DNA from 2 places in the Leifsonia sp. NPDC058292 genome. Region 2 is predicted to be linked to the other one. Evidence: predicted binding sites of a transcription regulator. Region 2 holds the regulator's gene; the other holds the start of a gene.
What was found. Region 2 encodes HrcA, which represses chaperone genes, less so after heat shock. Its sites were predicted from a motif close to TTNGCACTCGNNNNNNNCGAGTGCNAA; they were not measured.

Region 1: the regulator HrcA is predicted to act here: its motif matches at 10,328-10,354, upstream of groES (co-chaperone GroES).

The regions. Positions count from the first base shown of each region.
Region 1 covers NZ_JBHVYL010000011.1:29,472-49,808, reverse strand. Annotated here, with positions in the region: gene glmM (phosphoglucosamine mutase) at 1-412, shown strand, start outside; gene ACFVWR_RS08575 (helix-turn-helix domain-containing protein) at 769-1,074, opposite strand; gene coaA (type I pantothenate kinase) at 1,153-2,118, opposite strand; gene glmS (glutamine--fructose-6-phosphate transaminase (isomerizing)) at 2,162-4,012, shown strand; gene ACFVWR_RS08560 (holo-ACP synthase) at 4,021-4,383, shown strand; gene alr (alanine racemase) at 4,376-5,521, shown strand; gene tsaE (tRNA (adenosine(37)-N6)-threonylcarbamoyltransferase complex ATPase subunit type 1 TsaE) at 5,518-6,063, shown strand; gene tsaB (tRNA (adenosine(37)-N6)-threonylcarbamoyltransferase complex dimerization subunit type 1 TsaB) at 6,073-6,693, shown strand; gene rimI (ribosomal protein S18-alanine N-acetyltransferase) at 6,690-7,193, shown strand; gene tsaD (tRNA (adenosine(37)-N6)-threonylcarbamoyltransferase complex transferase subunit TsaD) at 7,190-8,260, shown strand; gene ACFVWR_RS08530 (DUF4190 domain-containing protein) at 8,443-9,042, shown strand; gene ACFVWR_RS08525 (SAM-dependent methyltransferase) at 9,118-10,311, opposite strand; gene groES (co-chaperone GroES) at 10,440-10,736, shown strand; gene rarD (EamA family transporter RarD) at 10,811-11,770, shown strand; gene guaB (IMP dehydrogenase) at 11,870-13,372, shown strand; gene ACFVWR_RS08505 (ABC-F family ATP-binding cassette domain-containing protein) at 13,468-15,156, shown strand; gene ACFVWR_RS08500 (MalY/PatB family protein) at 15,167-16,312, opposite strand; gene ACFVWR_RS08495 (GuaB3 family IMP dehydrogenase-related protein) at 16,383-17,501, shown strand; gene ACFVWR_RS08490 (glycerol-3-phosphate dehydrogenase/oxidase) at 17,539-19,374, shown strand; gene ACFVWR_RS08485 (cation:proton antiporter regulatory subunit) at 19,465-19,995, shown strand; gene ACFVWR_RS08480 (cation:proton antiporter) at 19,998-20,337, shown strand, end outside.
Region 2 covers NZ_JBHVYL010000037.1:17,919-29,649, forward strand. Annotated here, with positions in the region: gene ACFVWR_RS16225 (PhoH family protein) at 1-121, opposite strand, end outside; gene ACFVWR_RS16230 (histidine triad nucleotide-binding protein) at 111-464, opposite strand; gene ACFVWR_RS16235 (16S rRNA (uracil(1498)-N(3))-methyltransferase) at 489-1,217, opposite strand; gene dnaJ (molecular chaperone DnaJ) at 1,224-2,333, opposite strand; gene hrcA (heat-inducible transcriptional repressor HrcA) at 2,366-3,385, opposite strand; gene ACFVWR_RS16250 (DUF4870 domain-containing protein) at 3,597-4,112, shown strand; gene ACFVWR_RS16255 (DUF4870 domain-containing protein) at 4,228-4,611, shown strand; gene hemW (radical SAM family heme chaperone HemW) at 4,608-5,837, opposite strand; gene ACFVWR_RS16265 (DUF1990 family protein) at 5,841-6,488, opposite strand; gene lepA (translation elongation factor 4) at 6,519-8,369, opposite strand; gene ACFVWR_RS16275 (amidohydrolase) at 8,437-9,654, opposite strand; gene ACFVWR_RS16280 (NAD-dependent epimerase/dehydratase family protein) at 9,739-10,620, shown strand; gene rpsT (30S ribosomal protein S20) at 10,764-11,030, shown strand; partial or broken gene holA (DNA polymerase III subunit delta) at 11,285-11,731, opposite strand, start outside.

The DNA.
Region 1 (20,337 bases), on a different contig from region 2:
GCTCGAGGAGATGAACGAGCACGGATACTCGCTCGGCGGCGAGCAGTCGGGCCACGTCATCATGAGCGACTTCGCGACGACGGGTGACGGCATCCTCACCGGACTGCACCTGCTCAGCGAGATGGCCCGCCAGCACAAGTCGCTGGCCGAGCTCGCCCAGGCGATGACGGTCTACCCGCAGCTGATGGTGAACGTGAAGAACGTCGACCACCACGCCGTGCACACGGATGAAGTGCTGAAGGCCGCCGTTCAGGCGGCGGAGGCAGCGCTCGGCGACACCGGGCGCGTGCTGTTGCGGCCGTCCGGCACGGAACCACTCGTGCGCGTGATGGTGGAAGCCGCCGATCAGGGCACGGCGGAACGGCTGGCCAACGAGCTCGCCGACGTCGTGCGCGAGCGGCTGGCCCTCTAGCTGTTCTGACCTCGACCGTAGTTGATTCGGTCGATCACGAGGCCTTCGAGAGCAGCGCCGCCCCTGCCGCTGCCGCACTCCCATCGAGGGGCCCCAACGCGCCGTGAGGCGCCTGCGCCAGACGGCGTGTTGGGACCCCTCGTTTTTGTGGGTGCTTGCCGGGATGCGTCCGGCGTCCGGCGTCCGGCCCGCGACGCGCGGAAGATCCGCCGGGCGAGGGGCGAGGGGCGCGTTGTTGCGGGCGGGAAAGGGGCTGAGGCCGCAAGGACTCGCCCCTCGTAAGCGCCCGGGACGACGGAGCTCTCTCCCGCGTCAACAACGACCCAGGTTTGTACAGCCAGTTCCGGCTAGGCCCTCTAGTCGTCGGCGGCCTTCTGTGCCGCGATGAAGTCGGTGACGGAGAACGCGCGCGTGCGACCGGGGAGCATCCCCGCGCCGTAGAGTCCCGCCAGCAGTTCGGCGGGATCGGTGTCGAGTGCTGTCGCCAGGCGCACGATCGTGTGCAACTCCGAGTTGGCCTCTCCGCGTTCGATGCGACCGTAGTTGGTCACGTGCATGTCTGCGAGGTTGGCGATGTGCTCCTGGCTGAAGCCGAGCGCGAGCCGCGCTTTGCGCACCCGCTCGCCGAACAGCTCGGCGGCGCGGGAGCGAGGGGCTGGCATACCTCATGAGTACGGCACACAGGCCGCCATGACCAGAGTTCACAAACCTGTGGCTCTTATGCCTCAGGTCGGACGACGTCAGAGCTTGCGGAGCAGCACCGAGCTGACCGTGTGATCGGCGCCTTTGCGCAGCACCAGCTTCGCCCGCGAGCGCGTCGGCCGGATGTTCTGGGTGAGGTTGGGCTCGTTGATGCTGCTCCAGATGCCGGCCGCTCGCCCGCGCGCCTGCTCCTCGGTGAGCTCCGCGAACCGGTGGAAGTACGACTGGGGATTCGCGAACGCGCCCCGCTGCAGTTTGAGGAAGCGCTCCTCGTACCAGCGTGCGATGTCGCGGGTGCGCGCGTCCACGTACACACTGAAATCGAAGAGGTCGCTCACCGCCAGACGGTTGCCGCCCCCCGCCGGCTGCAGCACGTTGAGCCCTTCGACGATCAGGACGTCGGGGCGGCGCACGACGATCTCGGCGTCGGGCACGATGTCGTAGCTCAGGTGCGAGTAGAAGGGCGCCCGCACCTCGGCGGCGCCGCTCTTCACCGCGGTGACGAACCGCAGCAGCGAGCGACGGTCGTACGATTCGGGAAACCCTTTGCGTTCCATCAACCCACGACGGGCGAGCTCGGCGTTCGGCAGGAGGAAGCCGTCGGTCGTGACGAGTTCGACGCGAGGAGTGTCGTCCCAGCGCGACAGCAGTTCGCGCAGCAGGCGGGCGATGGTCGACTTGCCGACAGCGACCGACCCGGCCACGCCGATCACGAACGGCGTGCTCGCCGCACGCTCTCCAAGGAACTGACTGGTCACCCGGTGCAGCTGTTTGGCGCCACCGACATAGAGGTTCAGCAGCCGGCTGAGCGGCAGATAGACCTCTTCGACCTCGCGCATGTCGAGCGGATCGCCGAGCCCGCGCAACTGCACGATCTCGGTCTCTTTGAGCGGGAGCTCCGTGCTCTCGGCGAGATCGGCCCAGTCGGCTCGCGACAGTTCGACGAAGGGGGACGACTCGCCGTTGCCTGTGGATCCGCCTTGTGCTGCGCCGTGCTCCGCCATAGGCGTCAAGTCTAGGGTGTCCGCCCAGGCTAAAATCGGCTGCATGTGTGGAATCGTCGGGTACGTCGGAACGGATAAGAGCCTCGAGGTGCTCCTCGGCGGGCTGAAGCGTCTGGAGTACCGCGGGTACGACTCCGCGGGTGTCGCGGTCATCGGCCCGAACGGTGAGCTGGGCACCGCCAAGAAGGCGGGCAAGCTGTCCGCGCTGGTCGGCGAGCTCGAGAGCCACCCCATCCCGAACGGCGGCACGGGGATCGGGCACACCCGCTGGGCGACCCACGGCGGCCCGACCGACGTCAACGCCCACCCTCACCTCGGCGACGACGGCAGGCTCGCCGTCATCCACAACGGCATCATCGAGAACTTCGCGACGCTCAAAGACGAGCTGCTCGCCGACGGCTTCACGTTCGAGTCGGAGACCGACACCGAGGTCGCAGCCGTCCTCCTCGGCCGCGAGTACCACGCCACCGGCGATCTGAACGAGGCGTTCCGCCGTGTCGTCTCCCGGCTCGAGGGCGCGTTCACGCTGCTCGCCCTGCACAAGGACCAGCCGCACGTCGTGGTCGGCGCCCGCCGCAATTCCCCGCTCGTGATCGGGCTCGGTGACGGCGAGAACTTCCTCGGCTCCGACGTCGCGGCCTTCGTCGAGTACACCCGCAATGCCATGGCGATCGGTCAAGACCAGATCGTGACGATCACGCCCGACTCCGTGACGGTGACCGATTTCGGGGGCGTTCCCGTCGAGGTCGAGCCGTTCGAGGTCGCCTGGGATGCGTCGGCGGCCGAGAAGGGCGGCTGGTCGTCGTTCATGGCCAAGGAGATCGCCGAAGAGCCGGATGCGGTGGCGAACACCCTGCGCGGCCGCCTCGTCGACGGCACCGTGCACATCCCGGAGCTCGACACGCTCGGTGACGACGCGCTCGCCGGCGTCGACCGCATCACCATCATCGCCTGCGGCACGGCCGCTTACGCCGGGATGGTCGGCAGCTACGCCATCGAGAAGTGGGCCCGCGTTCCCGTCTCGGTGGAGCTGAGCCACGAGTTCCGGTATCGCGAGCCGGTGATCTCCCAGGGCACGCTGGTGATCTCGATCAGCCAGTCGGGCGAGACCATGGACACCCTCATGGCCGTGAAGTACGCCCGCGACGCCGGAGCCAAGACGATCTCGGTCTGCAACACCCAGGGCGCCACCATCCCGCGCGAGTCGGACGCCGCGCTCTACACGCACGCCGGCCCCGAGGTCGCCGTGGCCTCGACGAAGGCGTTCGTGGCGCAGATCACCGCCCTGTACCTGTTCGGCCTCCACCTGGCGCGCGTGCGCGGCACACTGACCGACGCCGTACAGCGCGAGGCCATCGACGAGCTCGCCGCGGTGCCCGAGAAGATCGCGACCGTGCTGGAATCGCACGAGACCATCGCACAGCTGGCCCGCTGGATGTCCGACACCCGCTCGGTGCTCTTCCTCGGCCGTCACGTCGGGTACCCGATCGCGCTCGAGGGTGCGCTCAAGCTCAAAGAGCTCGCGTACATCCACGCCGAGGGATTCGCGGCGGGCGAGCTCAAGCACGGCCCGATCGCGCTGATCGAGCCGGGCCAGCCCGTGTTCGTCGTGGTGCCGAGCCCTCGCTTCTCCGACGAGATGCACAAGAAGGTCGTCTCGAACATCCAGGAGATCCGCGCCCGTGGCGCCCGCGTGATCGCGATCGCCGAGGCCGGTGACGCCGCTGTGCTCCCCTTCGCCGACGAGGTCATCCGCATCCCCCTCGCCGAGCCCCTGTTCGAGCCGCTGCTCGCGGTGGTTCCACTGCAGATCTTCGCGATGGAGCTGTCGGCGGCCAAGGGCCTCGACGTCGACCAGCCGCGCAACCTGGCCAAGTCGGTCACGGTCGAGTAAGCGCGCTCATGATCGCCGGCATCGGGGTCGACGTGGTCGATCTGGCGCGCTTCACGCGGGCCATCGACCGCACGCCACGCCTCCGGGAGCGGCTCTTCACCGAGGCGGAGCGGCTTCTTCCGGTGCACTCGCTCGCCGCGCGTTTCGCAGCGAAGGAAGCACTGATCAAAGCCCTCGGCGGTTCGGAGGGCGTGCGCTGGCACGACATGGAGATCGTCGCCGACGGCGAGGGCAACCCGGGCTTCGTGCTGCACAACGTGGTGGAACAGGATGTGCGCGCTCGCGGGATCTCCCACATCCACGTGACGATGAGCCACGATGCGGGGGTTGCGACCGCGTTCGTGGTCGCCGAACGGGACGACCGTGGCTGATTCACCCGTCTTCCGCGAAGCGGTCATCGATCTCGCCGCGCTCACGTCGAACGTCGCGCACCTCCGGGAGGTCGTCGGCACCGAGCACGTGATGGCCGTGGTCAAGGCGAACGCCTACGGTCACGGTGCGGTCGAGTGCGCACGCGCTGCGCTGGCCGGCGGCGCCGACTGGCTCGGCGTGGCCGACGTGACGGAGGCGCTGCAGTTGCGGCGAGCCGGGATCGACGCCCCGGTGCTCGCTTGGCTGCACGATCCCGGCATCGACTTCGGGCCGTCCATCGAGGCGGGCATCGACCTCGGCATCAGCTCGATCGCTCACCTGGACGCGGTCGCCGAAGCGCGCCGCGCGTCGGTCGCCGCCGGACGGCAGCAAGGCCCGGCGTTCGTGCAGCTCAAGCTCGAGACCGGACTGAGCCGCAACGGGATCTCCGAGCCCGAGTGGGCTGCGGTGTTCGCCCGCGCGGCGGAGCTCGAGGGAGCGGGCGATGTGCGCGTGCGCGGCATCTTCAGCCACGTCTCGAACGCGTCGCCCGACGACGACGCCGCTGCCGTCGAAGCTTTCACCCGCGGCCTCGACGCCGCAGAAGCCGCCGGTCTCAGCCCGGAGCTACGGCATCTTGCGGCTTCGGCCGCCGCGCTCCGCATCCCGGAGGCACGGTTCAACCTCGTGCGCTTCGGCATCGCCATCTACGGCCTCTCGCCTTTCGAAGACGCCTCGAGCGCAGACCTCGGCCTCACACCCGTGATGACCCTGCGCGGTCGCGTCGCCGCCGTGCGCCGGGTGCCGGCGGGCACCGGGGTCTCTTACGACTACACGTACCGCACCACGAGCGAGTCGACGCTGGCCCTGGTTCCGCTCGGCTATGCAGAGGGCATCCCGCGTCACGCGTCGAGCCGCGCGCCGGTGCGCATCGGCGAGAAGACCTTCACGATCAGCGGGCGCGTCGCGATGGACCAGTTCGTGGTCGACGTGGGCGACGCCGCGGTGCAGGTCGGAGATGAGGTCGTACTCTTCGGCGACCCGGTCACCGGGGCGCCGTCTGCCGCAGACTGGGCGGCCGCAGCCGACACGATCAACTACGAGATCGTGACCCGCATCGGGGCTCGCGTGCGCCGCACATACCCGGAGCCGTCATGACTGGCCTGTGGCCCCCGACCACCCGCGTGATCCCCGACTCCGCTGCCATGCACACGCTCGGCATCGAGCTCGCGGGGATCCTGCGCGCGGGCGATCTCGTGGTGCTGAACGGCCCGCTGGGCGCCGGTAAGACCACCCTGACCCGCGGCATCGGCGACGGTCTGCAGGTGCGCGGCCCGGTGACCAGCCCGACCTTCGTGCTCGCCCGAACGCATCCGAGTCTCGTCGGGGGAGCGCCGTTGGTGCACGTCGACGCCTACCGGCTCAGCAGCGCGCTCGAACTGGACGATCTCGACATCGACTTCGCGCGCTCGATCGTGGTGGTCGAGTGGGGCAGCGGGATGCTCGACGGCGTCGCCGAGTCGTGGCTCGACATCGACATCGTGCGCCCGACGGGCGGCTCGGAGCAGGCTCCGTTGCCGGCGGACGACGATCCGGCGGAAGACGAGGACATCGAAGACGCCGACCGCGATGACGCCCTCGACGCCGAGGAGCCCCGCCGGGTCACCGTGACCGGCTACGGGCCCCGCTGGCTCGCCTAGGCTGGAACCATGCTTCTCGCGATCGACACCTCAGCCGGCACCAGCGTCGCGGTGGTCGACCGTGACGGCGGGGTGCTCGCCGAGGCCTCCGAGGCCGACACCATGCGTCACGCCGAGGTGATCGGCACGCTCATCGACGAGGTGCTCCGCACATCCGGAGTCGCGGTCTCGTCGTTGTCGGGCGTCGTCGCCGGGATGGGACCCGGCCCGTTCACCGGGCTCCGCGTCGGCATCGCCGCGGCCAAGGCCTTCGCCTTCGGCGCCGCGAAGCCGCTCGTTCCCGTCGTGAGTCACGACGCGGTCGCGTTCGAGCGCTACGCCGCCGGTCAGGAGGGAGGGCTGCTCGTGGTGACGGATGCGCGCCGCCGCGAGCTGTACTGGTCGGCCTACGTCGGCGTCGACGAGACGGGCCTGCCCATCCGGGAGGACGGGCCCGGTCTGGGCGAGCCCGACGCCCTGCCGCATCCCTCGCTCACCCGCTTCGACGCGCACCAGATCTCCGCGGGCGCCCTCGGGATGCTCGCCGAACTCCTCTACGCGAACGGTCGCCCTTTCGCGCCCGACGAACCCCTGTACCTCCGCTCGCCCGACGTGACGCTCTCGGCCGGGCCGAAACGGGTGAGCGCGTGACCGGCACGGTCTCGGGAGCCGCGTGGCAGCTGCGCCGGGCGACCATCGACGATGTCGAGCCGATCATGGAGCTCGAACGATCGACGTTCGTGAGCGATGCGTGGTCGGAAGAGTCCATGCGCGCGGAGATCGCGGGCGAGCACGGCTACTACCTCGTCGCTTTCGAGCCCGAGCAGCCGGAGCGCATCGACGCGTACGCCGGGCTGCTGGCTCCGCGGGGGGCGATCGAGGGCGACATCCAGACCATCGCCGTCGCGCCGCGAGCGCGTCGCAACGGCCTGGGTCGCGCGCTGATGCTGGCGCTCGTCGGCGAGGCACGCAAGCGCGGCGCCCGCGAGGTCTTCCTCGAGGTGCGGGCGGACAACCCCAGCGCCCAGACGCTGTATCGCGGCCTCGGCTTCGAGGAGATCGGCGTGCGCCCCCGCTACTACCAGCCCGACGGCGTTGACGCGATCGTGATGCGTCTCACCATCCCGACTCCGGAGACGACGACAGCATGAATCGCACGAACCCTCTCGTTCTCGGCATCGAGACCTCGTGCGATGAGACCGGGATCGGCATCGTGCGCGGCACGACGCTGCTGTCCAACACGATCGCGTCGTCGATGGACGAGCACGCGCGCTACGGCGGTGTGGTTCCGGAGGTCGCGGCCCGAGCGCACCTCGAGGCGCTGACGCCGACCCTCCGCACCGCCGTGGCGGACGCCGGCATCGAGCTGTCCGAGATCGACGCCGTCGCCGTCACCAGCGGCCCCGGTCTCTCCGGCGCGCTCATGGTCGGTGTGGGGGCGGCCAAGGCGCTCGCCGTGTCTCTGGGCAAGCCGGTGTTCGCCGTGAACCACCTCGTCGGCCACGTCGGCGCCGACCTGCTCGACGCCGCGGGCGGCCCAGGCCATCCGGTCGAGCTGCCGACGATCGCGCTTCTCGTGTCGGGCGGCCACACCTCTCTGCTGCTCGTGCGCGATCTCGTCTCGGATGTCGTGCTGCTCGGCGAGACGATCGACGACGCGGCGGGGGAGGCGTTCGACAAGGTCGCCCGCCTGCTCGGCCTGCCGTATCCGGGCGGCCCGCAGATCGACCGCGTCGCCGTCGGCGGCGACCCGAAGGCGATCCGCTTTCCCCGAGGGCTCACCAAGCCGAAAGACCTCGAAGCGCACCGGTACGATTTCTCGTTCTCGGGGCTCAAGACGGCCGTCGCCCGCTGGGTCGAGCAGCGGCAGGATGCGGGCGAGCCCGTTCCCGTGGCCGACGTGGCGGCCAGCTTCCGCGAGGCCGTGGTCGACGTGCTGCTCACGAAAGCGATGGCCGCCTGCCGGGATCACGACGTTCCCCGGCTGCTGCTCGGCGGCGGGGTCGTCGCGAACGCACGCGTGCGCGAGGTGGCGGCGCAGCGGGCCGCGGATGCCGGGGTCGCGCTACGCATCCCCGCCCTCTCGCTCTGCACCGACAACGGGGCGATGATCGCGGCGCTCGGAGCCCAGCTGATCATGGCGGGGCGGGAGCCGAGCGGCCTGACGTTCGCGGCCGACTCCACGCTTCCGGTGACCGACATCCACGTCGTCCGCTGAGCCGGCCAGCGCTTTCCTGCGTGGTACCGCGGTGCCGTTTTCGGGGCTATTCCGCCGATCGAAGCGCCCGAAGCAATAGTGTGGGGATGCGGCTGTGCGGGGAGGCCATTCGTTGACACCTCCCGAGCCGCCTGCCACCATGGCAGCGCTCAGCAGTCCTTCTACCTAAGGAGATTGGCCTCATGACCGATCCGAACGTGCCCGCCGACCCGGCGGACCCCAACGCCTCCGCCGATCAGACCGGCAACGTTCCCCCGGTTCCGCCCACGCCGCCCGCGCCTCCTGCGCCGCCCGCGCCGCCGGTTCCGCCGCAGCAGCCGTACGGCCAGCAGGCTCCGCAGCAGCCGTACGGTCAGCAGCCGCAGCAGCCGTATGGACAGCAGCCGCAGCAGCCGTATGGACAGCAGCCGCAGCAGCCTTACGGTCAGCAGCAGCCCTACGGCCAGCCGCAGTACGGCGCACCGGCCTACGGTCAGCCCGCCCCCGGCTACGCACAGCCGTACGCCCCGCAGGCGAAGTCGCCGATCCTCAGCATCCTGTCCATGGTGGGCGGCATCATCGGCGTCGTGCTCGGCTGGGTCTACGGCATCGGCTTCCCGTTCGGTGTCGCCGCCGTCATCCTCGGGTTCATCGGCAAGAAGAAGGAACCGGCCGCCAAGGGCTTCTGGCTCACGGGCATCATCACCGGATTCGTGAGCATCGCGTTCTCGCTCATCATCTGGGCAGTGATCATCTTCTTCGTCGTCGCGTTCTCGGCGACACGCTCCACCTACAGCTACTGAGTCACTCAGTCGGCGAAGGCCGGGCGACGCGCAAGCGTGCCCGGCCTTCGTCGGTGCTGCGCCCGTGGCGGACGGTCAGCGTTCGAGGCGTTCCACCAGCAGGGCGGTGTGCTTACCGGCGACGCGGGTCAGAATGACCGTCGCCGAGTTCTGACCCGTGAGCGACAGGCGCTTGCGCAGGGCCGCAGGATCGACGTCGACGCCGCGCTTCTTGATCTCGAGCACGCCGATGCCGCGCTGCTTGAGTGCACGCTTCAGCTCGCGCTCCTGATACGGGAGGGTGTCGAGCACGCGGAATCCCGTGGCGAACGGCGTGCTCTTCGCCTCGTCGGAGGTGAGATAGGCGATGCCGTCGCTCAGCATCCCCGCGCCGAGGCTGCGCGCGAGGTCGCCGATCAGGCGCGCCCGGATGACCGCTCCGTTCGGTTCGTAGACGTACTCGCCGAGGTCGGTCGTCTCGGCGTCTTCGCTGTCGGAGCCTGCGGTGAGCTCGGCCGTGTCGTCTCCGTCGACGACGAGCGCGGCGCGACGGATGCCGTGCCGGGTCAGCGCGCCGAACCACAGGCCCATCTCGACGAGCTGTCCGTCGATCGAGATCCACTGCGCCTCGGCGCTCGACGGGATGAGGTCGCGGTCGAGACCAGGCCCGAGCTTCAGGCCGACGGACCGCCCGGTGGCGAGTTCGAACGCGAACCCGAGCGAGGGCGAGTAGTCGTCGGGGTCGGTGATGCGGGAGGTCTGCCCGTGGCCGGCGGTGCGGCGGGCGGGGTCGAGGAAGATGCCGTCGATGCCCCTCAGGTCGGTCTTCTCCGCGCTCTGGTGCAGCACGGTGGCGTTGCCGAACGGAGCCAGGTTGAAGCTCGCGATTGCAGCCGTGACCTCGTCGGCCTCGACGGCCGTCACGTCGAGATCCAGCCCGGCGAAAGCCATCGCGTCACCGCCGATCCCGCAGCCGAGGTCGGCGACGTTGGTGAGTCCTGCGGCCGCGAACCGGGTGGCGTGCCGGGCGGCGACGGGCAGACGCGTAGCCTGCTCCAGACCGGCCTCGGTGAACAGCATCCGGCCGGCGAACTCGCCGAACTTGACGCGAGCCTTCGAGCGCAGCCTCGCCTGAGTGAGCACCGCGGCGACGAGCGCAGGGGAGTGGCCCGCCTTGCGAAGGTCGCTGACCATCTTCAGAACATCGCGCTCAGAATGGTAGGGCGGCAGCGAATCGAGCAGCCTCAGGCCCTCGGGGGTGAGCACTTCCAGCAACTCGGACCGATCCATGTGATCACGGTACCTCTTGGCACTCACGTTGCGTGACTGCTAACGAACCCTCTAAACTCCTTTTAGCACTCTCACTGTGAGTGTGCTAACTCAAGTCTTAGTCAAGAAGTCAGAAAGAGGGGTCAACCGTGTCGGTCTCCATCAAGCCGCTCGAGGATCGCATCGTTATCAAGCAGGTCGAGGCTGAGCAGACCACTGCCTCGGGTCTGGTCATCCCCGACACCGCCAAGGAGAAGCCGCAGGAGGGCGAGGTCATCGCCGTCGGTCCCGGTCGCATCGACGACAACGGCAACCGTGTGCCGCTCGATGTCGTCGTCGGCGACAAGGTGCTCTACTCCAAGTACGGCGGCACCGAGGTCACCTTCTCCAACGAGACGTACCTCGTGCTCTCCGCTCGCGACGTTCTCGCAGTGGTCGTGCGCTGACCTCAGAAGTCAGCGAGACAGAAGGCCCGGATGCGTAACGCATCCGGGCCTTCTGCATGCGTATGATCTGTGGAGTGTCCCAGAGCGTTCAGCCAGCAGAAGAGAAGCCCCTCACCGAACACCGGCGCTCGGGCCTGATCTACGCCATCTCGGCCTATGTGCTGTGGGGCATCCTGCCGATCTACTTCCTGTCGCTCGTGCCGGCCAGCGCGTTCGAGATCGTCGCGTGGCGTGTGCTGTTCTCCCTGGTCTTCTGCGCCATCCTGCTCACGGTGACCCGCAAGTGGCGGGTGTTCGGTGCGTTGCTGACGAACAAGCGGGTGCTGTTCACGATGGGCGCCGCCGGAGCACTCATCTACGTCAACTGGCAGACGTATGTGCTCGCGACGGTCTCGGGGCACGTCGTGGAGGCCGCGCTCGGGTACTTCATCAACCCGATCGTCACCGTCTTCCTCGGAGTGATCGTGCAGCGGGAGAGGCTGCGCGTCGCCCAGTGGGTGGCCGTCGGGGTGAGTGTCGTCGCGGTGGTCGTGCTCGCCATCGGGTACGGATCGCTGCCTTGGATCGCCCTGCTCCTGGCCTTCTCGTTCGGCTTCTACGGGCTGATCAAGAAGCGCGTCGGCGGCTCGGTCGACGCGGTCTCGGGACTCACCCTCGAGACCATGTGGCTGACGCCCGTAGCGATCGTGCAACTCATCGTCGTCGGTGCGACCGTCGGCATCACGCTCGGCACGATCAGCGTCTGGCACACGGTGCTGCTGGTCGGAGCCGGAGTGATCACGGCCGTGCCGTTGCTGTTCTTCGCGGCAGCGTCCCGCAGGCTGCCCTTGGTCTACATGGGGTTCATCCAGTACTTCGCCCCGTTCATCCAGTTCCTCGTCGGCGTCGCCATCCTGCACGAGGCGATGCCGCCGGAGCGCTGGCTCGGGTTCGGCATCGTGTGGCTGGCACTGCTCATCCTGACCGTCGACATGATCGTGGCCGCCCGGTCGGGTCGTCGCCAGGTCGCGCTCGACGTCGCCACCATCGAGTGATCCTGGAATAGAACCCCAAGGTTCTGCCGTTAGAGTTGAATATCCGTTGGCGCTGGTGGCGGGCGGATCCTCATATCCACTCGACTCATAAGGGGTGAAATGGATCAGCACGATCCGTTCGGCTTCATCGGTTTGACCTACGACGACGTGATGCTCCTGCCCGGGTATACAGACGTCATCCCGAGTGAGGTGGACACCTCGTCCCGGCTCACCAAGCGCATCTCCGTCTCCGCGCCGCTCCTGTCGAGCGCGATGGACACCGTCACCGAGTCGCGCATGGCCGTCGCCATGGCGCGGCAGGGCGGCATCGGCATCCTGCACCGCAACCTCTCGATCGAAGACCAGGCGGCACACGTCGACAAGGTCAAGCGGTCGGAGTCGGGCATGATCACCAACCCCGTCACCACGACCCCCGACGCCACCGTCGAAGAGGTCGACGCCCTCTGCGGTCAGTTCCGCGTCAGCGGGCTGCCCGTGGTCGAGCCGGACGGCACCCTCGTCGGCATCATCACCAACCGCGACATGCGTTTCGTGTCGCCGTTCGAGCGCACCACCACCTACGTGCGCGACGTGATGACCCGCATGCCGCTGATCACCGCGCCGGTCGGGATCGACCCCGACTCCGCGGTCGCCATCTTCGCCGAGCACAAGATCGAGAAGCTGCCGCTCGTCGACGCCGACGGCCGTCTGCGGGGGCTCATCACCGTCAAAGACTTCGACAAGAGCGAGCAGTACCCCAACGCCACCAAAGACGAAGAGGGCCGGCTGCGCGTCGGCGCCGCCATCGGCTTCTTCGGCGACGGCTGGGAACGCGCGATGACCCTCATCGACGCGGGCGTCGACGTCATCGTCGTCGACACGGCGAACGGCGAGAGCCGCGGCGTGCTCGACATCATCAGCCGTCTCAAGCACGAGCCGCGTGCCGCTCACGTCGACGTGATCGGCGGACAGGCGGCCACGCGTTCCGGCGCCCAGGCGCTCATCGACGCCGGAGCCGACGCGATCAAGGTCGGCGTCGGGCCCGGCTCGATCTGCACCACGCGCGTCGTCGCGGGTGTCGGGGTTCCCCAGGTGACCGCCGTCTACGAGTCGTCGCTCGCGGCGCGGCCGGCCGGCGTGCCCCTGATCGCCGACGGAGGGCTGCAGTACTCGGGCGACATCGCGAAGGCGCTCGTCGCCGGCGCCGACACCGTCATGCTCGGCTCGCTGCTCGCCGGAACCGCGGAGTCGCCCGGAGACCTGGTCTTCGTCAACGGCAAGCAGTTCAAGAACTATCGCGGCATGGGCTCGCTCGGCGCGATGCAGACCCGCGGCAAGAAGACCTCCTACTCCCGCGACCGCTACTTCCAGGCGGATGTGCCGAGCGACGAGCAGCTGATCGCCGAAGGCATCGAGGGTCAGGTTCCGTATCGCGGGCCTCTCTCGGCTGTGGCCTACCAGCTGCTGGGTGGCTTGCGTCAGTCGATGTTCTACGTCGGCGCCCGCACCATCCCCGAGTTGAAGGAGCGCGGCAAGTTCGTGCGCATCACCCCGGCCGGGCTCAAGGAGTCGCACCCGCACGATGTGGCGATGGTCGTGGAGGCGCCGAACTACCGCAGCTGACGCCCCGCCGCCAGCGCCCGCACACCGTGTAGGCTGGAAGGCTCGTTCGACGCGGGCGCCCTGTTGCGGGGCTCGCATCGGATGAGGGATTTTCCGTGGGTTACATCGACGTCTCGGCCGTCAGCTACTCGCTGGCCGATGGCAGGCCATTGCTCGACGACGTATCGTTCCGCGTGGGCGAGGGTTCCGTCTCGGCCCTGATCGGCGCGAACGGGGCGGGAAAGTCGACCCTCCTGCGCATCATCCGCGGCGAGTTGAAACCGGATGCCGGCAGCATCGGGATCGATGGCGGTCTCGGGGTCATGGATCAGTTCGTCGGGCACGTGCGCGACGAGCGCACCGTGCGCGACCTGCTCGTGTCCGTGGCGCCGCCGGTGGTGCGGTCTTCTGCGGAGCGACTGTCGCGCGCGGAGGACGCGATCGTCGAGCGCGACGAGACCGACACCCAGCTCGCGTACGCTACGGCGCTCGCCGAGTACGCGGACGCGGGCGGATACGACCACGAAGTCGTGTGGGACCACTGCACGATGGCGGCGCTGGGCATCCCGTTCGAGCGTGCGCAGTTCCGCGGGCTGCGCTCGCTGTCCGGCGGCGAACAGAAGCGGCTCGCACTCGAGGCCCTGCTGCGTGGGCCGGAGCAGGTGCTGCTGCTCGACGAGCCAGACAACTATCTCGACGTGCCCGCCAAGCGCTGGCTCGAACAGCAGTTGCGCTCGACGCAGAAGACGGTGCTACTCGTCTCCCACGACCGGGAGCTGCTCGCGAACGCCGCCGACCGCATCATCACCCTGGAGCTCGGCGCGGCCGGCAACACCGTTTGGACCCACGGCGGCGGGTTCGCCGGCTACCACCAGGCGCGCGACGACCGGATGGCGCGCTTGGAGGAGCTGCGGCGCCGGTGGGATGAGGAGCACGCCAAGCTGAAGGCACTGGTGCTGCGGATGTGGGAGAAGGCCAAGTACAACAGCGACATGGCGCCCGCCTACCGAGCGGCCCAGACGCGCCTGGCGAAGTTCGAGGAGGCAGGCCCGCCGCAGCTGCGCCCGCGCGAGCAGAACGTCACGATGCGGCTGACCGGCGCGCGGACAGGACGCCGCGTCGTCGAGTGCTTCGACCTCGAACTGACCGGTCTCATGCGGCCGTTCGACGCCGAGATCTGGTTCGGTGAGCGGGTGGCCGTGTTGGGCTCGAACGGCTCGGGCAAGTCGCACTTCGTGCGTCTGCTGGCGTCGGGCGGCACCGATCCCGACCCGGCGGCCGGTCATCTCGCCTCCGCCGACCAGGTGGGGACACCCGTGCCGCACACCGGAGTGGCCAAGCTGGGCGCGCGGGTCGTGCCCGGTCTGTTCGCTCAGGCGCACGAGCATCCCGAGCTGGTCGGTCGAACGCTCCTGGAGATCCTGCATCGTGGCGACGACTTCCGTGACGGACTGCCGCGGGATGCCGCCAGCCGGGTGCTCGACCGCTACGGCCTGGCGTCGTCGAGCGAGCAGACGTTCGAGTCGTTGTCGGGCGGTCAGCAGGCACGCTTGCAGATTCTGCTGCTCGAGCTGTCGGGCGCCACGCTTCTGCTGCTCGACGAGCCGACCGACAACCTCGATCTGGTCTCGGCCGAAGCGCTGGAGGAGGGGCTCCGCGGTTTCGAGGGCACGGTGGTCGCCGTCACCCACGATCGCTGGTTCGCTCGCGGATTCGACCGCTTCCTCGTGTTCGGCGCCGACGGCGCCGTCTACGAATCCGACGCCCCCGTCTGGGACGAGTCGCGCGTCTCCCGCTCCCGCTGACCTCGAAGCGCTAGGGGGTGACGGCGGCCAGGCGGAGGACGGCTTCGGTGAGCACCGAGGGGGAGCAGGCGAGGTTCAGACGAGCGAAGCCGCGACCCTGCTCGCCGAAGTCCGGACCGGGCACCAACGCGACACGCGCCTCGTCGAGTGCGAGCGCGCTCGGGTCGACTCCCCAATCGAGCGCGCGGAAGTCGAGCCAGGCCAGGTAGCTGGCCTGGGGCTCGCGGTAACGGACCTCGGGAAGGTAGTGGTCGAGCAGGCGGGTCAGCAACGCTCGATTGTCTTCGACCGCGACCAGCACATCCCGCAGCCAGTCCCGTGAGTCGCGGAAGGCGGCCTGCGTGGCGATGGCGCCGAACAGGCTCGTGCGCTCTTCGACCTCGAAGGGGAGGCGGTCGAGGATGCGCTGGGTGCGCTCGCTCGCCGCGACGAAGAGCGCGCACTTGAGCCCGGCGAGATTCCATGCCTTGCTCGCCGAGTGGGCGGCGATGCCCACCTCCCTTGCGGCGTCGGACACCGACAGGAACGGGGTGAAGGATGCGTCGGAGTGCGTCAGCGGCGCGTGCACCTCGTCGCTGACCACGGTAACGCCGTAGCGTGCGGCCAGGTCGGCGACGGCCGAGAGTTCGGCCGCGGTGTGCACGAGGCCGAGCGGGTTGTGCGGATTGCAGAGCAGGAAGGCCCGCGCTCCCGAAGCGAACGCACGCTCGAGCCCGGTCAGATCGAGCGCCCACCCGCTGTCGCCGACGGTCAGCGGCACCTCGTCGACGACGCCGCCGGCCTCGGTCACCATCCCGAAGAACGGCGGGTACACCGGAGGCGTGATCACCACCCGGTCGCCGGGTTCGATCAGCAGACGCAGGGATTCGACGATCACCGTGCTGATGTCGGTGGACGTCGTCAGACCAGCGGGGTCGACCGCCCAGTTCCAGGCGTCGCCGGCGTACTCGGCGAAAGCGTGCTTCGCGCGGCCGTCGGGACCGATGTACCCGGTGTCGGATCGGCGCACCGCGGCGATCAGGGCGTCGGCGATCGGCTGCGCCAACGGGTAGTCCATCTCGGCAACGAAGAGGGGGAGAACGTCGTCGGGATAGGCCCGCCACTTCTCGCTCGTCCTGGTGCGGAGTTTCTCGAGGGAGTCGGCTTCGATCGTCATGGCTCCACTCTGCCCGGGTCGGCCCGGGGGCGCATCCCCCTCGGCCTCGCCATAGACTGAGTTCGTGAGTATGGAGATTGAGATCGGGCGCGCCAAGCGCGCTCGCCGCGTTTATGCCTTCGACGACATCGCGGTGGTGCCGAGTCGGCGCACTCGTGACCCCGAAGACGTGTCCGTCTCGTGGTCGATCGATGCGTACCAGTTCTCCATCCCTTTCCTCGCCGCTCCGATGGACTCGGTCGTCTCGCCGACGACGGCCATCATGATGGGCCAGCTGGGCGGCCTCGGGGTGCTCGACCTCGAGGGGCTCTGGACCCGTTACGAAGACCCCGAGCCCCTGCTCGCCGAGATCCGCGGTCTTTCCGCGGCCAAGGCGACGGGCCGGATGCAGGAGATCTACTCCGAGCCGATCAAGCCCGAGCTCGTCACGAGCCGCCTCGCCGAGATCCGGGAGGCCGGCGTCACGGTCGCCGGCGCGCTCTCGCCGCAGCGCACGCAGGAGCTCTACGAGACAGTCGTCGCCGCCGGCGTCGACCTGTTCGTCATCCGCGGCACCACGGTCTCCGCCGAGCACGTGTCGAAGAACGCCGAACCCCTCAACCTCAAGAAATTCATCTACGAACTGGATGTGCCCGTCATCGTGGGCGGCGCGGCAACCTACACCGCGGCCCTGCACCTGATGCGCACCGGCGCTGCCGGCGTTCTCGTCGGCTTCGGCGGCGGCGCGGCGTCGACGACGCGTTCGACGCTCGGCATCCACGCCCCGATGGCCACGGCGGTCGCCGACGTGGCCGGCGCCCGCCGCGACTACATGGACGAGTCGGGCGGTCGTTACGTGCACGTGATCGCCGACGGCGGCCTCGGCAGCTCGGGCGACATCGTGAAGGCGATCGCCTGCGGTGCGGATGCCGTGATGCTCGGCTCGACGCTCGCACGGGCCACCGACGCCCCCGGCGGCGGCTGGCACTGGGGTGCCGAGGCGCACCACGCGCAACTGCCGCGCGGGAACCGCGTCGAGGTCGGTCAGGTCGCTCCGCTGGAGGAGATCCTCTACGGTCCGGCTCCGGTCGCCGAGGGCACCGCGAACCTGGTCGGCGCATTGCGCCGGTCGATGGCCACCACGGGATATTCGGATCTCAAGGAGTTCCAGCGCGTCGAAGTCGTCGTCGCGCCGTACAACGCGCGTTGATCACCCGGCCGAAGAGGGCCGGGAGAGGGAGAGAAAGATGGTCACGACCAGAACCACCTCCAACCCGTCCGTCTCGGGGGCTACGCGCCTCGGACCGGCCGAACGCGCGGATGCGATAGCGGCGCTCAAGGAGACCGAGCTCGACATCCTCGTCGTCGGCGGTGGGATCGTCGGCACGGGCAGCGCGCTCGACGCGGTGACGCGCGGGCTCACCGTCGGCCTCGTCGAGGCGCGAGACTTCGCCTCCGGCACGTCGAGCCGGTCGTCGAAGCTCGTGCACGGCGGAATCCGCTACCTGGAGCAGTTGGACTTCCGGTTGGTGCGGGAGGCGCTCATCGAGCGCGGTCTGCTGTTGCAGCGCATCGCGCCGCACCTCGTGAAGCCCGTGCGGTTCCTCTACCCGCTCAAGAAGCGTGTGATCGAGCGGTTCTACGTGGGCGCCGGCATGATGCTCTACGACATCTTCTCCTACACCGGCGGGCGTCCTCCCGGCGTGCCCCACCACCGTCACCTCAGCAAGCGCCAGGTGCAGCGCGCCATCCCGAGCCTCGCCTCCGATGCCCTCGTGGGCGGAATCACCTATTACGACGCCCAGGTCGACGACGCCCGCTACGTGGCGAACCTCGCCCGCACGGCGTCGCACTACGGCGCCCACGTCGCCTCGCGGGTGCGGGTCGAAGGCTTCGTGAAGGTCGGCGAGCGCGTCGTCGGCGTGCAGGCTCATGACCTGGAGACCGACGAGCGGTTCGAGATCCGTGCCAAGCAGGTCGTCAACGCGACGGGTGTCTGGACGGACGACACCCAGGCGATGGTGGGGGAGCGCGGCCAGTTCAAGGTGCGCGCGTCGAAGGGCATCCACCTGGTCGTTCCGCGCGACAGGTTCCAGTCGAAGATGGGGCTGCTGCTCCGCACCGAGAAGAGCGTTCTGTTCGTGATCCCGTGGGGCCGGCACTGGCTCGTCGGAACGACGGACACCGACTGGCATCTCGACAAGGCGCATCCCGCCGCCACGGCCGCCGACATCGACTACGTGCTGGCGCACGTCAACTCCGTGCTCGCCGTGCCGTTGACCCGCGAAGACGTCGAGGGCGTGTACGCGGGCCTCCGACCGCTGCTCGCCGGGGAGTCCGACCAGACGTCGAAGCTCTCCCGCGAGCACCTCGTTGCGCACTCGGTGCCGGGGCTCGTCGTCATCGCCGGCGGCAAGTGGACCACCTACCGCGTGATGGCGAAGGATGCGATCGACGCGGCCGTCGACGCGCTCGACGGCAAGATCCCCAAGAGTACGACGGAAGACATTGCGCTCGTCGGCGCCGAGGGATACCAGGCCGCCTGGAACCGCCGCTCCCGGATCGCGCAGGAGAGCGGGCTGCACGTCGCACGCATCGAGCACTTCCTCAACCGTTACGGAACGCTCGCGGCCGACGTGCTGGACCTCATCCGGGAAGACCCGTCGCTCGCCGAGCCGCTTCCCGGCGCCGACGACTACGTCGGAGCCGAGGTCGTGTACGCCGCCGCGAACGAGGGTGCCCTGCACCTCGAAGACGTGCTCGCCCGTCGCACCCGCATCTCGATCGAGGCCTGGGACAGGGGCGTCTCGGCCGCGCCGGTCGCCGCGCGTCTGATGGCCGGCGTGCTGGGCTGGGACAAGGCCCGCACAGAGCGCGAGGTGCAGACCTACCTCAAGCGCGTCGCCGCCGAGCGCGCCAGCCAGCTGCAGCCCGACGACGAGTCGGCCGACCGCATCCGGCTCGAAGCCCCCGACATCGTGGATGTGGACGCCGCGGCGGCGAAAGCGGCGAAGGCCGCGCGGGCGGCCACCCGCGCCCGGGCGCCTCGCAAGCCGGCGGCAGACGGGCAGGCGACCGCGTAGGTCGCGCCCGTACACCATCACGACCGGAGCCGCCCTCAGGCGGCTCCGGTACTCTTGTATGACCGCCCTCGAATCTTCTGGAGACGCAAAATGGTTGACGTTCGACGGGTCAAGCTGCCCGGTGTCGGGGTGCTGCACACCTTCGTCACCGACGATGGCGGCAAGGTCGGTGTCATCGCGCACCGTTCCGGGCACAACGACCTCATCACGTTCTCTGATCACGAAGACGGCGCCGACGTGACGAAGGTCTCGCTCCGCCTCAGTGAGGACGAGGCGCGCACGCTCGCCGAGTTGCTCGGCGGAACCCAGATCACCGAGTCGCTCACGGCGCTCGACCAGATCCCCGGGCTCAGCATCGACTGGTTCTCCGTCGACTACGACGACTACATCGCGGGTCAGCCTCTCGGCAGCCCGGCCGATCGGGGGATCGTCGGCCTGACCGTCGTGGCGGTCGTGCGCAACGAGTCCGCGAATCCCGCCCCCTCGCAAGACTTCAAGGTGTTCCCCGGCGACACGCTCGTCGTGGCGGGGTCGCCCGAGAAGGTCGCCAAGGCGTTCACGTTCTTCCGGTCCGGCGAACTGCCCGTGCGCTCCACCGTCGACGCGCCGCCCGGAGGATAGGCATGCACCTCGGCGCTGACCTCATCGTTCTCGGCATCCTGCTGCTCGTCGCCTACGTGCTCGGGCGCCTCGGAAAACTGGTGGGACTCCCCGCCATCCCCATCTACATGCTGGTCGGTCTGCTGGCGAGCCCGCACACCGGCTGGTTCCCCCTCGACTTCGACAGCCATTACATCGAGCTGATCGCCATCTTCGGGCTGATCCTGCTGCTGTTCAACCTGGGGCTCGAGTTCGATCAAGACGAGTTCTTCGGCAACTTCGGCAAGCTCATCATCTCGGGCGGCTCGTACATCGTCGTCAACATGGGTGTCGGACTCGTGTTCGGCTTCATGCTCGGCTGGG
Region 2 (11,731 bases):
CGAGCGTGCCGAGCAGCCTGTCCTGGGGGCCGAGCAGCCGCACCATGGCGACGCCGTCGACCTCGAACCGCGCTTCGGCCTGCCCCTCTTCGTTCGGGGGCGTGATTTCGCTAGTCGGCAAGGCTTCCTTCCTCGAGCTCTCCGCTCAGTACGTGCGCGTGCACGTGGAACACTGTCTGTCCGGCGCCGGCGCCGGTATTGAAGATCAAACGGAAATCGCCGTCGGAGTGTTCCCCCGCCAGCGTGTTCGCGACGGCGACGAGATGGGCGAGCAGGCCCGGGTCGCCCGCGGCCAGCTGCACCACATCCCGGTACTCCTCGGTCTTCGGCACGACGAGGAGGTGCAGCGGCGCCTTGGGCGCGATGTCGCGGAAGGCGATGACGCGCTCGTCGTCGTAGACGATGTCGGCGGGGATCTCCCCCGCGATGATGCGCGTGAAGATGGATCGCTGGTCGGTTTCCATGCTGTCCATCTTAAGGCCGCTGCCTCACCAGCGCCCGAGCATTCCGTTGAGCACGGCCAGGGCGGCCGGCCCCGCCGTCGAAGTGCGGAGCACGGTGTCGCCGAGCCGCACGAGTTCGGCGCCCGCGTTCTTCAGTGCGTCGAGCTCGTCGGGCGCTATCCCGCCCTCGGGGCCGACCACGAGCACGAGCGGCCGCGCATCCGGCGTCAGGGAGGTCAACGGCGTCTGCGCGTCCGGTTCGAGCACGAGAACGCGATGGTCGGCCGCCAGCGCAGCCACGTCCTTGGTCGACGACAGTGCGCCGACCTCCGGCACCCATGCCCTGATCGACTGCTTGGCGGCCTCGCGCACGATCGTCGCCCAGCGATCCCGACCTTTCGCGACCTTGGCCCCCTCCCAGCGGGAGACGGACCGAGCGGCCGACCACGGGACGACAGCGTCGACGCCGAGCTCCGTCGACGCCTGGATGGCCAGCTCGTCGCGGTCCCCCTTCGCCAGCGCCTGCACGAGCGTCACACGCGGCGACGAGGGTTCGACGTGCTCCACCGCCTCGACGTCGATCGTCAGCTCCGCCGCCGTCGCGACGAGCACCTCGCCGCTGGCGACAAGCCCGCGGCCATTGCCGATCAGCACCGACTGCCCGGGCCGGGTGCGGTTCACCGTCGCGGCGTGCTTCGCCTCGGCGCCGGTGATCGAGAGGCGATCGCCGACGCCGACGGCGTCGAGGTCTTCGCGGAGGTAGAGCGAGCTCATCGCTGCCTAGACGTTGAGGAACCGGTCACGCAGCTTGGCGAACAGGCCCTGCTGGAAGCGGGCGAGCGAGGGCTCGGGGTGCTTGTGGATGGACGCGAACTGCTTGATCAGCTCGCGCTCCTTGTGGTCGAGCTTGGTCGGAGTGACCACCTGGATGCCGACCCTCAGGTCGCCACGACCGCTGCCGCGCAGGTGCGTGATCCCGCGGTCTTTCACGCTCATGATGTCGGCGCTCTGGATGCCCGGCTTCAGTTCCAGCTTGATGTCGCCGTCGAGCGACTTGACCGTCGCCGTGGTGCCGAGGATGGCATCCGTCATCGACACCTCGAGAGTGCAGAGGAGGTCGTCGCCGTCGCGGCTGAACACGTCGTGGTGCTTCACCTTGATCTCGAGGTAGAGGTCGCCGTTCGGTCCGCCGGCGGGGCCCGCCTCGCCGCTGCCGGGCATCTGCAGCCGCAGGCCGGTGTCGACGCCGGCCGGGATGTCGACCGGCACGGTGCGGCGCGCACGCACGCGGCCCTGCCCCTGGCAGGTGACGCACGGTGTCGCGATCACGGTGCCGTAGCCGCGGCAGGTTCCGCACGGACTCGACGTCATCACGTTGCCGAGCAGGGAGCGCACGGAGCGCTGGATGCTTCCCGTGCCGTGGCAGATGTCGCACGTGACCGGCGCCGTTCCGGGCTGGCAGCACGAGCCGTTGCAGGTCTCGCACACGACGGCCGTGTCGACCTCGAGATCGCGGTGGGTGCCGAACACGACCTCGTCGAGGTCGACCTCCACGCGCAACAGCGCGTCTTGACCGCGCTCGCGGCGCGACTTCGGGCCGCGGCTGTTTCCTCCGCCGCCGAAGAACGTCTCGAAGATGTCGCCGAAGCCGCCGAAATCGGCGCTTCCGCCGCCACCGAACCCCGGCTGCGGGCCGAGGTCGTACTGCTCCCGCTCCCGCGGGTCGCTCAGCACGTCGTAGGCGTGGGTGACCAGCTTGAACCGCTCCGACGCTTCGGGACTCGGGTTCACATCCGGATGCAGTTCTCTCGCGAGGCGGCGGTACGCCTTCTTAATCTCTTCAGGGGTGGCGTTGCGCTCAACGCCCAGGACTTCGTAATGGTCGGCCACGTACGGCTTTTCCTTTTCTTCGTTCGATTCTTCTATTCGCCGAGCAGGCGGGAAAGGTAACGGGCCACCGCGCGAACGGCGGCCATGTTGCTCGAGTAGTCCATCCGCAGCGGGCCGAGCACCCCGAGCCGGGCGACGTCAGCGCCCGAAGCCGAGTATCCGCTGGAGAGCACCGAGGTCTCCGCGAGCCCGAAGGCGGCGTTCTCACGGCCGATGCTGACCGCGACACCGTTCTGATCGGTCGCCATCTCACCGAACAGCCTGAGCAGGATCACCTGCTCTTCGATCGCTTCGAGAACGGGAAAGATGCTGCCGGTGAAATCGTGTTCGGTGCGCACCAGGTTGGCGGCGCCGGCCATCACGAGCTTGTCTTGCCTGTTCGCCGCGATCTGGTCGATGAGCGCGCTGGCGACGGGTTCCACGTGCGTGCGCGTGCGCTCGCTCAGGGCGTCGGGCAGGTCGCGGAGCCGGGCTGTGGCGTCGGCGAGAGAGAGGCCGGCGGCCGCTCCGTTGATCGCGCCGCGGATCTCCGCCACCTCCTCGTCGCCCAGCTCTGCCGGAAGCTCGACGACCCGCTGCTCGACGGCACCGGTGTCGGTGATGAGCACGCAGAGCACCCGGCGGGGTGCAAGGGTGACGAGTTCGATGTGACGGATGCGGGAGCGCGACACCGACGGATACTGCACCAGGGCGACCTGGTTGGTCAGTTGCGAGAGCAGTCGCACGGTGCGCGCCAGCACGTCGTCGAGGTCGATGGACTGCCCGAGGAACGTCTCGATCGCCTGCCGTTGCGCAGCGCTCAGCGGCCGCACCTCTGCGAGGTGGTCGACGAACAGGCGGTACCCCTTGTCCGTGGGAACGCGACCGGACGACGTGTGCGGCGCCGCGATCAGCTCTTCCTCTTCGAGGGCGGCCATGTCGTTGCGGATCGTCGCGGCCGACACGCCGAACGCGTGACGCTCGACGATGCTCTTCGACCCGACGGGCTCACGCGACGACACGTAGTCCTGCACGATGACGCGGAGAACTTCGAGGCTCCGTTCAGACACCATCCGCCCACGCCTCCCGACCCTTAGCACTCAACGATCCTGAGTGCTAATCATAACGCGCCGACACGCGTCCCTTTCATTGCACCGCCGAGACGGGCGGCAGTACCTTAGTCGTGCCGCCTCACAACAGCGTGGGCGGGCACTGATCGGCAGGCTCCGCCTCGCCGAGAGGTTCGACCGACCCGCCCAGGATCTCGAACGAAAGGCACCGATCATGACCGACCCCACACAGCCCCCGGCCGACCCGAACGAGGGGCTGCCCCCTCAGCAGCCGCAGCAGCCGTACGGCGGGGTGCCGCCCCAGCAGCCCCAGCAACCGCAGCAGCCGTACGGCGGGGTGCCGCCCCAGCAGCCGCAGCAGCCGTACGGCGCACCTGCCGCGCCTCTCGACCCGGCCCAAGACAAGCAGTGGGCGTCGTTCGCCCATCTCGGCGGCATCCTGTGGATCCTGCCGTCTCTGATCATCTTCCTGGTCTTCAAAGACCGCGGTCAACTCACTCGGCAGGAGTCGAAGGAGGCACTCAACTGGCAGATCACCTGGTTGATCGTCTGGTTCGTCTCCGTCATCATCGGCATCGTGCTGGTGTTCTCGCCCGTCGGGTTCGTGTTCAGCCTGCTCATCCCGTGGGTGCTGTACATCGTGAACCTGGTCTTCTCGATCCTCGGATTCGTGAAGGTCAACGGCGGCGGCGCCTACCGGTATCCGGTCAACTTCCGCTTCATCAAGTAGCTCTCGACCGCTCGGGCAGACCTCTCGGCTGCTTCCCAGTTTCGAGAGGTTTGCCCTAAGGTTGGGGCGACCCATCCCCGACCGCCCTTCCGGGCGCATTCTAGGAGAACCTCATATGTCAGCAACCCCACCGCCGCCGCCTCCCGGCGCACCGTACGGCGGCCCTTCGCAGCAGCTCAGTCCTTCGGACGAGAAGCTCTGGGCGACCCTCGTGCACGTCGGAGGGATCCTGTTCAACTGGATCCCGGCGCTGATCGGCTACCTCGTGCTGAAAGACAAGGGTCCGTTCGTCCGCGCGCACACCGCCACCGCCCTGAACTTCCAGATCACGATCTTCATCGCGTACATCGTGGGCAGCATCCTCACGATCGTGGTCGTGGGAGTGTTCATCATCATCGCGGCCGGAGTGGTGAACATCGTGTTCAGCATCATCGCCGCGGTGAAGTCGAATCAGGGCCAGTACTACACGTACCCGATCGCCATCAAGTTCGTCAGCTAGGCATCCGCCAGCAGACGACGCACGACAGCGTCGGCCAGAAGCCGCCCCCGCAGGGTCAGTCGCACTGATCCGCGGAGGGCGGCTTTCGCGTCGACGAGCTCATCGGCGATCAGGCCCGCGACGGCTGCGCGGCCGGCGGGGGTGAGCTCGGCGATCGGCAGCCCGTCACGGATGCGCGTGGTCAGCAGAACACGCTCGACCCGCTGCGTCTCGGCGTCCAGCGTCTCGCGCCCCGCCGCCGGGGACTCGTCCGCCAGAACCCTCCCGGCGTACGCAGCCGGGTGCTTCACGTTCCACCACCGCACACCCCCGACGTGGCTGTGGGCACCGGGGCCGACACCCCACCAGTCGTGCCCCTGCCAGTAGGAGAGGTTGTGCCGCGACCGGTGCGCCTCGTCCTTCGCCCAGTTGCTGACCTCGTACCAGCCATAGCCGGCTTCGGCGAGGCGCGCATCCGCGAGCTCGTACATGTCGGCCTGCAGGTCTTCGTCCGGTAGCGCAACGGCGCCGGACTTGATCTGCCGAGCCAGCTTGGTGCCCGTCTCGACGATGAGCGAGTACGCCGACAGGTGGTCGGGGTCGCAGGCGATGGCCGACTCGAGCGAGAGGGACCAGTCGGCGAGCGACTCCCCCGGCGTTCCATAGATCAGGTCGAGGCTCACCTGCAGTCCTGCCGCCCGGGCCCACTCCACGACGAGCGGAACCCTCTCGGGGTCGTGCGTGCGCTCGAGGGTGGCCAGCACGTGCGGCACCGCCGACTGCATCCCGAACGATACGCGGGTGAAACCGGCGGCGGCGAGGGTTTGGAGGTACGCGGCGTCGACCGAGTCGGGGTTCGCCTCGGTCGTCACCTCGGCTCCGGGCGCGAGGCCCCAGGCATCCCGCACCGAACCGAGCATCCCGGCCAGGTCGGACGCCGGCAGCATCGTCGGTGTCCCGCCGCCGAAGAACACGGTCGAGACCGGTCGGGAGGCGATACCGCTCCGTTCGAGGGCGGCAGCGGCGAAGCGGGTCTCCCGCTGCGCGTGGCTCGCGTAGTCGCTCTGAGACACGCCGCGGAGCTCCGTGGCCGTGTAGGTGTTGAAGTCGCAGTAGCCGCACCGCACGCGACAGAACGGCACGTGCAGGTACACGCCGAACGGGCGGGATGCGGCCTCCCGCACCGCAGACGCGGGCAGCAGGCCGTCGGCCGGGGCGGGATCGCCCAGCGGGAGAGCACTCGGCACGTGTCAGGCCGATCGCACAGGCAGGAGGGAGCGGAGGTACTTCGCCGTGTAGTGACGCTGCGTCAGCCAGAGCACCGGGGCGACCAGCCGGTAGAAAGCGTTGGAGGGCCGAGAGAACGCCCGCAGTACGAACCACACGGAGCCGTCGTCGCGGAGCTCGACCAGGAATGCCTCTTCACCGCTCTCCGGATGCCCGTGCATCGTGCCGTAGGCGAATCCGGCCCGCGTCGGCTCGTCGACGACGTAGACGACCCGGATCGGAGCCGTCACCATCAGTGGCCAGAACGGGATCTTCAGCACGGCCGTCATCCCGTTGGCGATGTACGGTGACCCGTCGTCGGCGAAGACCGCCTCCGACGACCGGTGCTCCTGCAGCTTCGACGGAGTGCCATCGGGGTTGAAGATGACCCCTTCGTACTGCACGCCCGTGCCCTCGTGCGCTTCGGTGACCTTGATGCCGCTGCCACGCTGCACACCCCACGTCATCAGTGCCGAGACGGCGGAGGCGAACCGCTCCTCACCACTGCCGAGGCGCACGGAGCGCTCCAGCGGACGGTAGCCCTTGGGCGGGTAGTACAGCAGGTCGGGCGCTTGCGTGCCACCCACAGCGCCGTAGGTCACGGGCTGATCGGTGAACGTCGAGCGTCGCATCCTGGAACCCCTATTCCCCGTCCATCGTGACTACTTCTTGTCCTTCTTCTCCGTGTCGCCGCTGAGGGCTGCAATGAAGGCCTCCTGAGGAACCTCGACGCGGCCCACCATCTTCATGCGCTTCTTGCCCTCCTTCTGCTTCTCGAGCAGCTTGCGCTTGCGGGTGATGTCACCGCCGTAGCACTTGGCCAGCACGTCTTTGCGCATCGCCCGGATGCTCTCGCGCGCGATGATGCGGGCGCCGATGGCGGCCTGGATGGGCACCTCGAACTGCTGACGCGGGATGAGCTCGCGCAGCCGGCCGGTCATGAGCACGCCGTACGCGTAGGCCTTGTCGCGGTGCACGATGGCACTGAACGCGTCGACCTGCTCCCCCTGCAGCAGGATGTCGACCTTCACCAGGTCGGCCTCCTGCTCTCCGGTCGGCTCGTAGTCGAGCGACGCGTAGCCGGCGGTGCGGCTCTTCAGCTGGTCGAAGAAGTCGAACACGATCTCGCCGAGCGGCATCGTGTACCGGATCTCGACCCTGTCTTCGCCGAGGTACTCCATGCCGAGCAGGGTTCCGCGACGCCCTTGGCAGAGCTCCATGATCACGCCGACGTAGTCTTTCGGAGCGAGGATGGCGGCCTTCACCATCGGCTCCTCCACCTTGGCGATCTTGCCGCCGGGGAACTCGCTCGGGTTGGTCACCGTGATGACCTTCTTGTCTTCGGTGGTCACCTCGTAGATCACGCTCGGCGCGGTGGTGATGAGGTCGAGACCGAACTCGCGCTCCAGCCGCTCGGTGACGATTTCGAGGTGCAGCAGCCCCAGGAAGCCGCAGCGGAACCCGAACCCGAGGGCGACGGAGGTCTCCGGCTCGTAGACGAGGGCTGCATCCGAGAGCTTCAGCTTGTCGAGCGCCTCGCGCAGCTCCGGGTAGTCGCTGCCGTCGATCGGATACAGACCCGAGAAGACCATCGGCTTGGGCTCGGTGTAGCCGGGCAGCGCCTCGGTGGCCGACTTCGCGGCGCTGGTGATCGTGTCGCCGACCTTCGACTGGCGCACGTCTTTCACGCCGGTGATGAGGTAACCCACCTCCCCGACCCCAAGACCCTTCGACGGGGTCGGCTCGGGCGAGCTCACGCCGATCTCCAGGATCTCGTGCGTCGCCCTGGTCGACATCATCTGAACCCGTTCGCGCGGTGACAGGCTGCCGTCGATCATTCGCACGTAGGTGATGACACCGCGGTAGCTGTCGTAGACCGAGTCGAAGATCATCGCGCGCGGCGGTGCGTCTTTCACGCCGACCGGCGCCGGGATGAGCTCGACGACGCGGTCGAGCAGGGCGTCGACGCCCATGCCCGTCTTGCCCGAGACCCGCAGAACGTCCTCGGGCTTTCCGCCGATGAGGCTGGCGAGCTCGGCCGCGTACTTGTCCGGGTCGGCGGCGGGCAGATCGATCTTGTTGAGCACGGGGATGATCGTGAGATCGTTCTCGAGCGCGAGGTACAGGTTCGCAAGGGTCTGGGCTTCGATGCCCTGCGCGGCGTCGACCAGCAGGATCGCGCCCTCGCAGGCCGCCAGCGACCGGGACACCTCGTAGGTGAAGTCGACGTGCCCGGGGGTGTCGATCATGTTGAGGGCGTACGTCGCGGAATCGTCGGCCCACGGCATCCGCACGGCCTGGCTCTTGATGGTGATGCCGCGCTCGCGCTCGATGTCCATGCGGTCCAGGTACTGGGCACGCATGTCGCGGTCGGAGACGACGCCGGTGATCTGCAGCATCCGGTCGGCCAGCGTCGACTTGCCGTGGTCGATGTGGGCGATGATGCAGAAATTACGGATGAACGCCGGATCGGTCGCGGCGGGCTCGAGGGCCTTCAGAGCTCGTGGTGACATTGTGATCCGATTCTCCCACGAGCGGGGCCCGCATCCCTATTCGTGGATGCGGGCCCCGTGCGCCAGGTCAGGCGAAACGCTCGGAGCGCTCGACGACAACGCCGTGGTCGCCCTCCCAGCGGTAGACCTCGGCACCCTCGATGTACACGTGCTCGGCCCGGGAGGTGACGTCGAGCGGGTCGCCAGACCAGATCACCACATCGCCGTCGAGACCGGGGGTGAGCGAGCCGATCCGCGCATCCAGCCGCAGGAAGGAGGCCGGGTTCACGGTGAGAGCCTCGATGGCGGTGTCGCGCGGCAGGCCCTCCTTCACCGCGAGAGACGCCTGGTGCACGAGGAAGTTGATGGGGACGACCGGGTGATCGGTGGTGATGGCGACCCGCACCCCGGCCGCCGCCAGCTTGCCGAGGTTCGAGATGGCGCGGTCGCGCAGCTCCACCTTCGAGCGCGAGGTGAAGAGCGGACCGAAGATCACCGGGATGTCCCGTTCGGCCAGCACATCGGCGATCTTGTGGCCCTCGGTGCCGTGGTTCACGACCAGTCGGTAGCCGAACTCGTCGGCGAGGCGGATGGCCGTGGCGATGTCGTCGTGCCGGTGCGTGTGCTGGTCCCAGGCCAATTCGCCGTCGAGCACCCGCACGAGCGTCTCCTTGGCGAGGTCGCGCGCGAACGGCTTGCCCTCCTTCTGTGCGTCGTCGCGCTGGGCGCGGTAGTTCTGCGCCTCCACGAACGCCTCGCGGATGATCATGGCGACGCCCAGCCGCGTGCTCGGTGTGACCTTCTTGTCGCCATAGACGCGCTTCGGGTTCTCGCCGAGCGCCGACTTCACACTGACGCTCTCGCTGATCACCTGCTCGTCGATCGTGCGACCGCCCCACGACTTGATCGCGACCGTCTGGCCGCCGATCGGGTTGCCGGAACCGGGCTTCACGACGATCGAGGTGACGCCGCCGGAGAGAGCGTCGCGGAAGCCCTCATCGTCGATGTTCACGGCGTCGATCGCACGCACGGCTGCGGTGTTCGGGGTCGTCATCTCGTTCGTGTCGTCACCGGCCCAGCCGTTCGCCTCCTCGTGGATGCCGACGTGCCCGTGCGCCTCCACGAAGCCCGGCAGAACCCACTTGCCGGCCGCATCCACCGTCTCGATTCCCTCGGGCACCGTCACGTCGGCGCCGACGGCGGAGATCTTGCCGTTCTCGACGAGCACGGTGCCGCCCTCGATCGGGTCGCCGGCGACCGGGACCACATAAGCGTTGACGATGGCGATGGATACGTTTCGTGTCATGGATTCGAGACTACGCCCGCCGAAACCGACCCCCGAAACCGTCCCGGCGGGAATGCTCACAGGTTCGTCGCGTTTGCTCAACGCATGAGCATTCTCCTGACCGGCGCGACCGGCTACATCGGATCATCCGTTCTCCCCCGCCTCCTCGATGAGGGTCACTCGGTGACCGCACTGGTGCGGGACGAGGCCAAGGCTGCCGCCGTCGCCGCGGCGGGCGCCACACCCGTCATCGGCGACGCGACCGACGGTGACCTCGTGGCGAAGCTGGCGCTCGACAGCGACGGCGTCATCCACCTCGCCTCCGGTCAGGAGGTCGACCCGGTGTTCATCGAGGCCGTCTTCCGCGGGCTGGAGGGCAGCGGCAAGTCCTTCGTGCACACCGGCGGTATCTGGAGCTACGGCTCGAACGCCGACATCACCGAAGACTCGCCTCTCGCCCCGCCGGCGCTCACCGCCTGGCGCGGAGCGAACGAGGCGCGGGTCTTGGCGGCGGAAGGCTTCAGCACGGCCGTTGTCGTTCCATCGATCGTTTACGGACACGGCAAAGGTCTCGCGAACGTCATCGTCGATGCACCGCGCGGCTCGGGAACTGCTCCGGCTCTGCAGTTGATCGGCGACGGCTCGCAGCACTGGGCCACCGTGCACGTCGACGACCTCGCGGCGCTCTACGTTCTCGCGTTCGAGTACGGCACGCACGGCTCGGTGTACATCGGTGCGAGCGGCGTGAATCCGACCGTGCGCGACCTGGCCACCGCGGCCGCGACCGCGGCCGGCCTCGAGGGCCGGGTCGAGCCGGTGTCGGTCGACGACACGAGGTCACGTCTCGGCGCAGATCTCGCGGATGCTCTTCTCCTCGACCAGCAGGCACGCGGCTCCCGCGCGCGCATCGACCTGGGCTGGGAGCCGAACGGACCCGCACTTCTCGACGAACTGGCGGCGGGATACGCGGATGCCCGCGTGTCGTAAGGGTCGTGCGTTTGGTTCAGGGGTCGGGCACTGGTAAAGTTGTTTGTTGGCTTGCGTGTGGGTTCGTCCGCACGACTGCCGCAAGGCGCCCTCTCTCGCTGAGCGGCTCATCCGTAACTCACTCCGAACGAAAGTAACCACACGTGGCAAACATCAAGTCGCAGATCAAGCGCATCGGCACCAACAAGAAGGCGACCGAGCGTAACAAGGCCGTCAAGAGCGAGGTCAAGACCGCCGTTCGCGCCGCCCGCGAGGCTGTCGTCGCCGGCGACAAAGACAAGGCCACCTCGGCACTGAAGGTCGCCACCAAGAAGCTCGACAAGGCCGCCAGCAAGGGCGTCATCCACAAGAACCAGGCCGCCAACAAGAAGTCGGCGCTTGCTTCCAAGGCTTCCTCCCTCAAGGGCTGAGTACCCACTCCCTCACGGGACGGGCACTCCTTTGATGTGATCGCCGGACGGACCCGAGCGGGCCCTCTCTCTCCGCTCCCGGCCGGCACCCCGGATCTGCACGCGACTGCGTTCGCCACGCGGGTGCGGATCCATCGAGCTTGAACCTGAAACCCCGCACAGCAGTCCTTCCCCAGGACGGCCGGGCGGGGTTTTCGGCGTTCAGGCGGATACGTGTCCCAGGACCCGCGACCGGACGGCTCAGCCGCGACTGCTCAGCCGCGACGGGAGCGGGCGGCCCTCGCGATGGTGACCACAGCCTTCTCCAGGGCGTACTCCGGATCGTCCCCGCCGCCCTTGACGCCCGCGTCGGCCTCGGCGACGGCCCGCAGCGCGACGGCCACGCCGTCCGGCGTCCAGCCCCGCATCTGCTGACGCACCCGGTCGATCTTCCACGGCGGCATCCCCAGCTCGCGGGCGAGATCAGCGGGCCGGCCGCCGCGTGCCGACGACAGCTTGCCGATGGCGCGGACCCCCTGGGCGAGCGCGCTGGTGATCAGCACGGGCGCCACCCCCGTCGACAACGACCACCGCAGCGCCTCGAGCGCCTCCGCGGCGCGGCCCTCGACGGCCCGGTCGGCGACGGTGAAGCTGGAGGCCTCCGCCCGGCCCGTGTAGTACCGCGCGACGACCGCCTCGTCGATCGTGCCCTCGACGTCCGC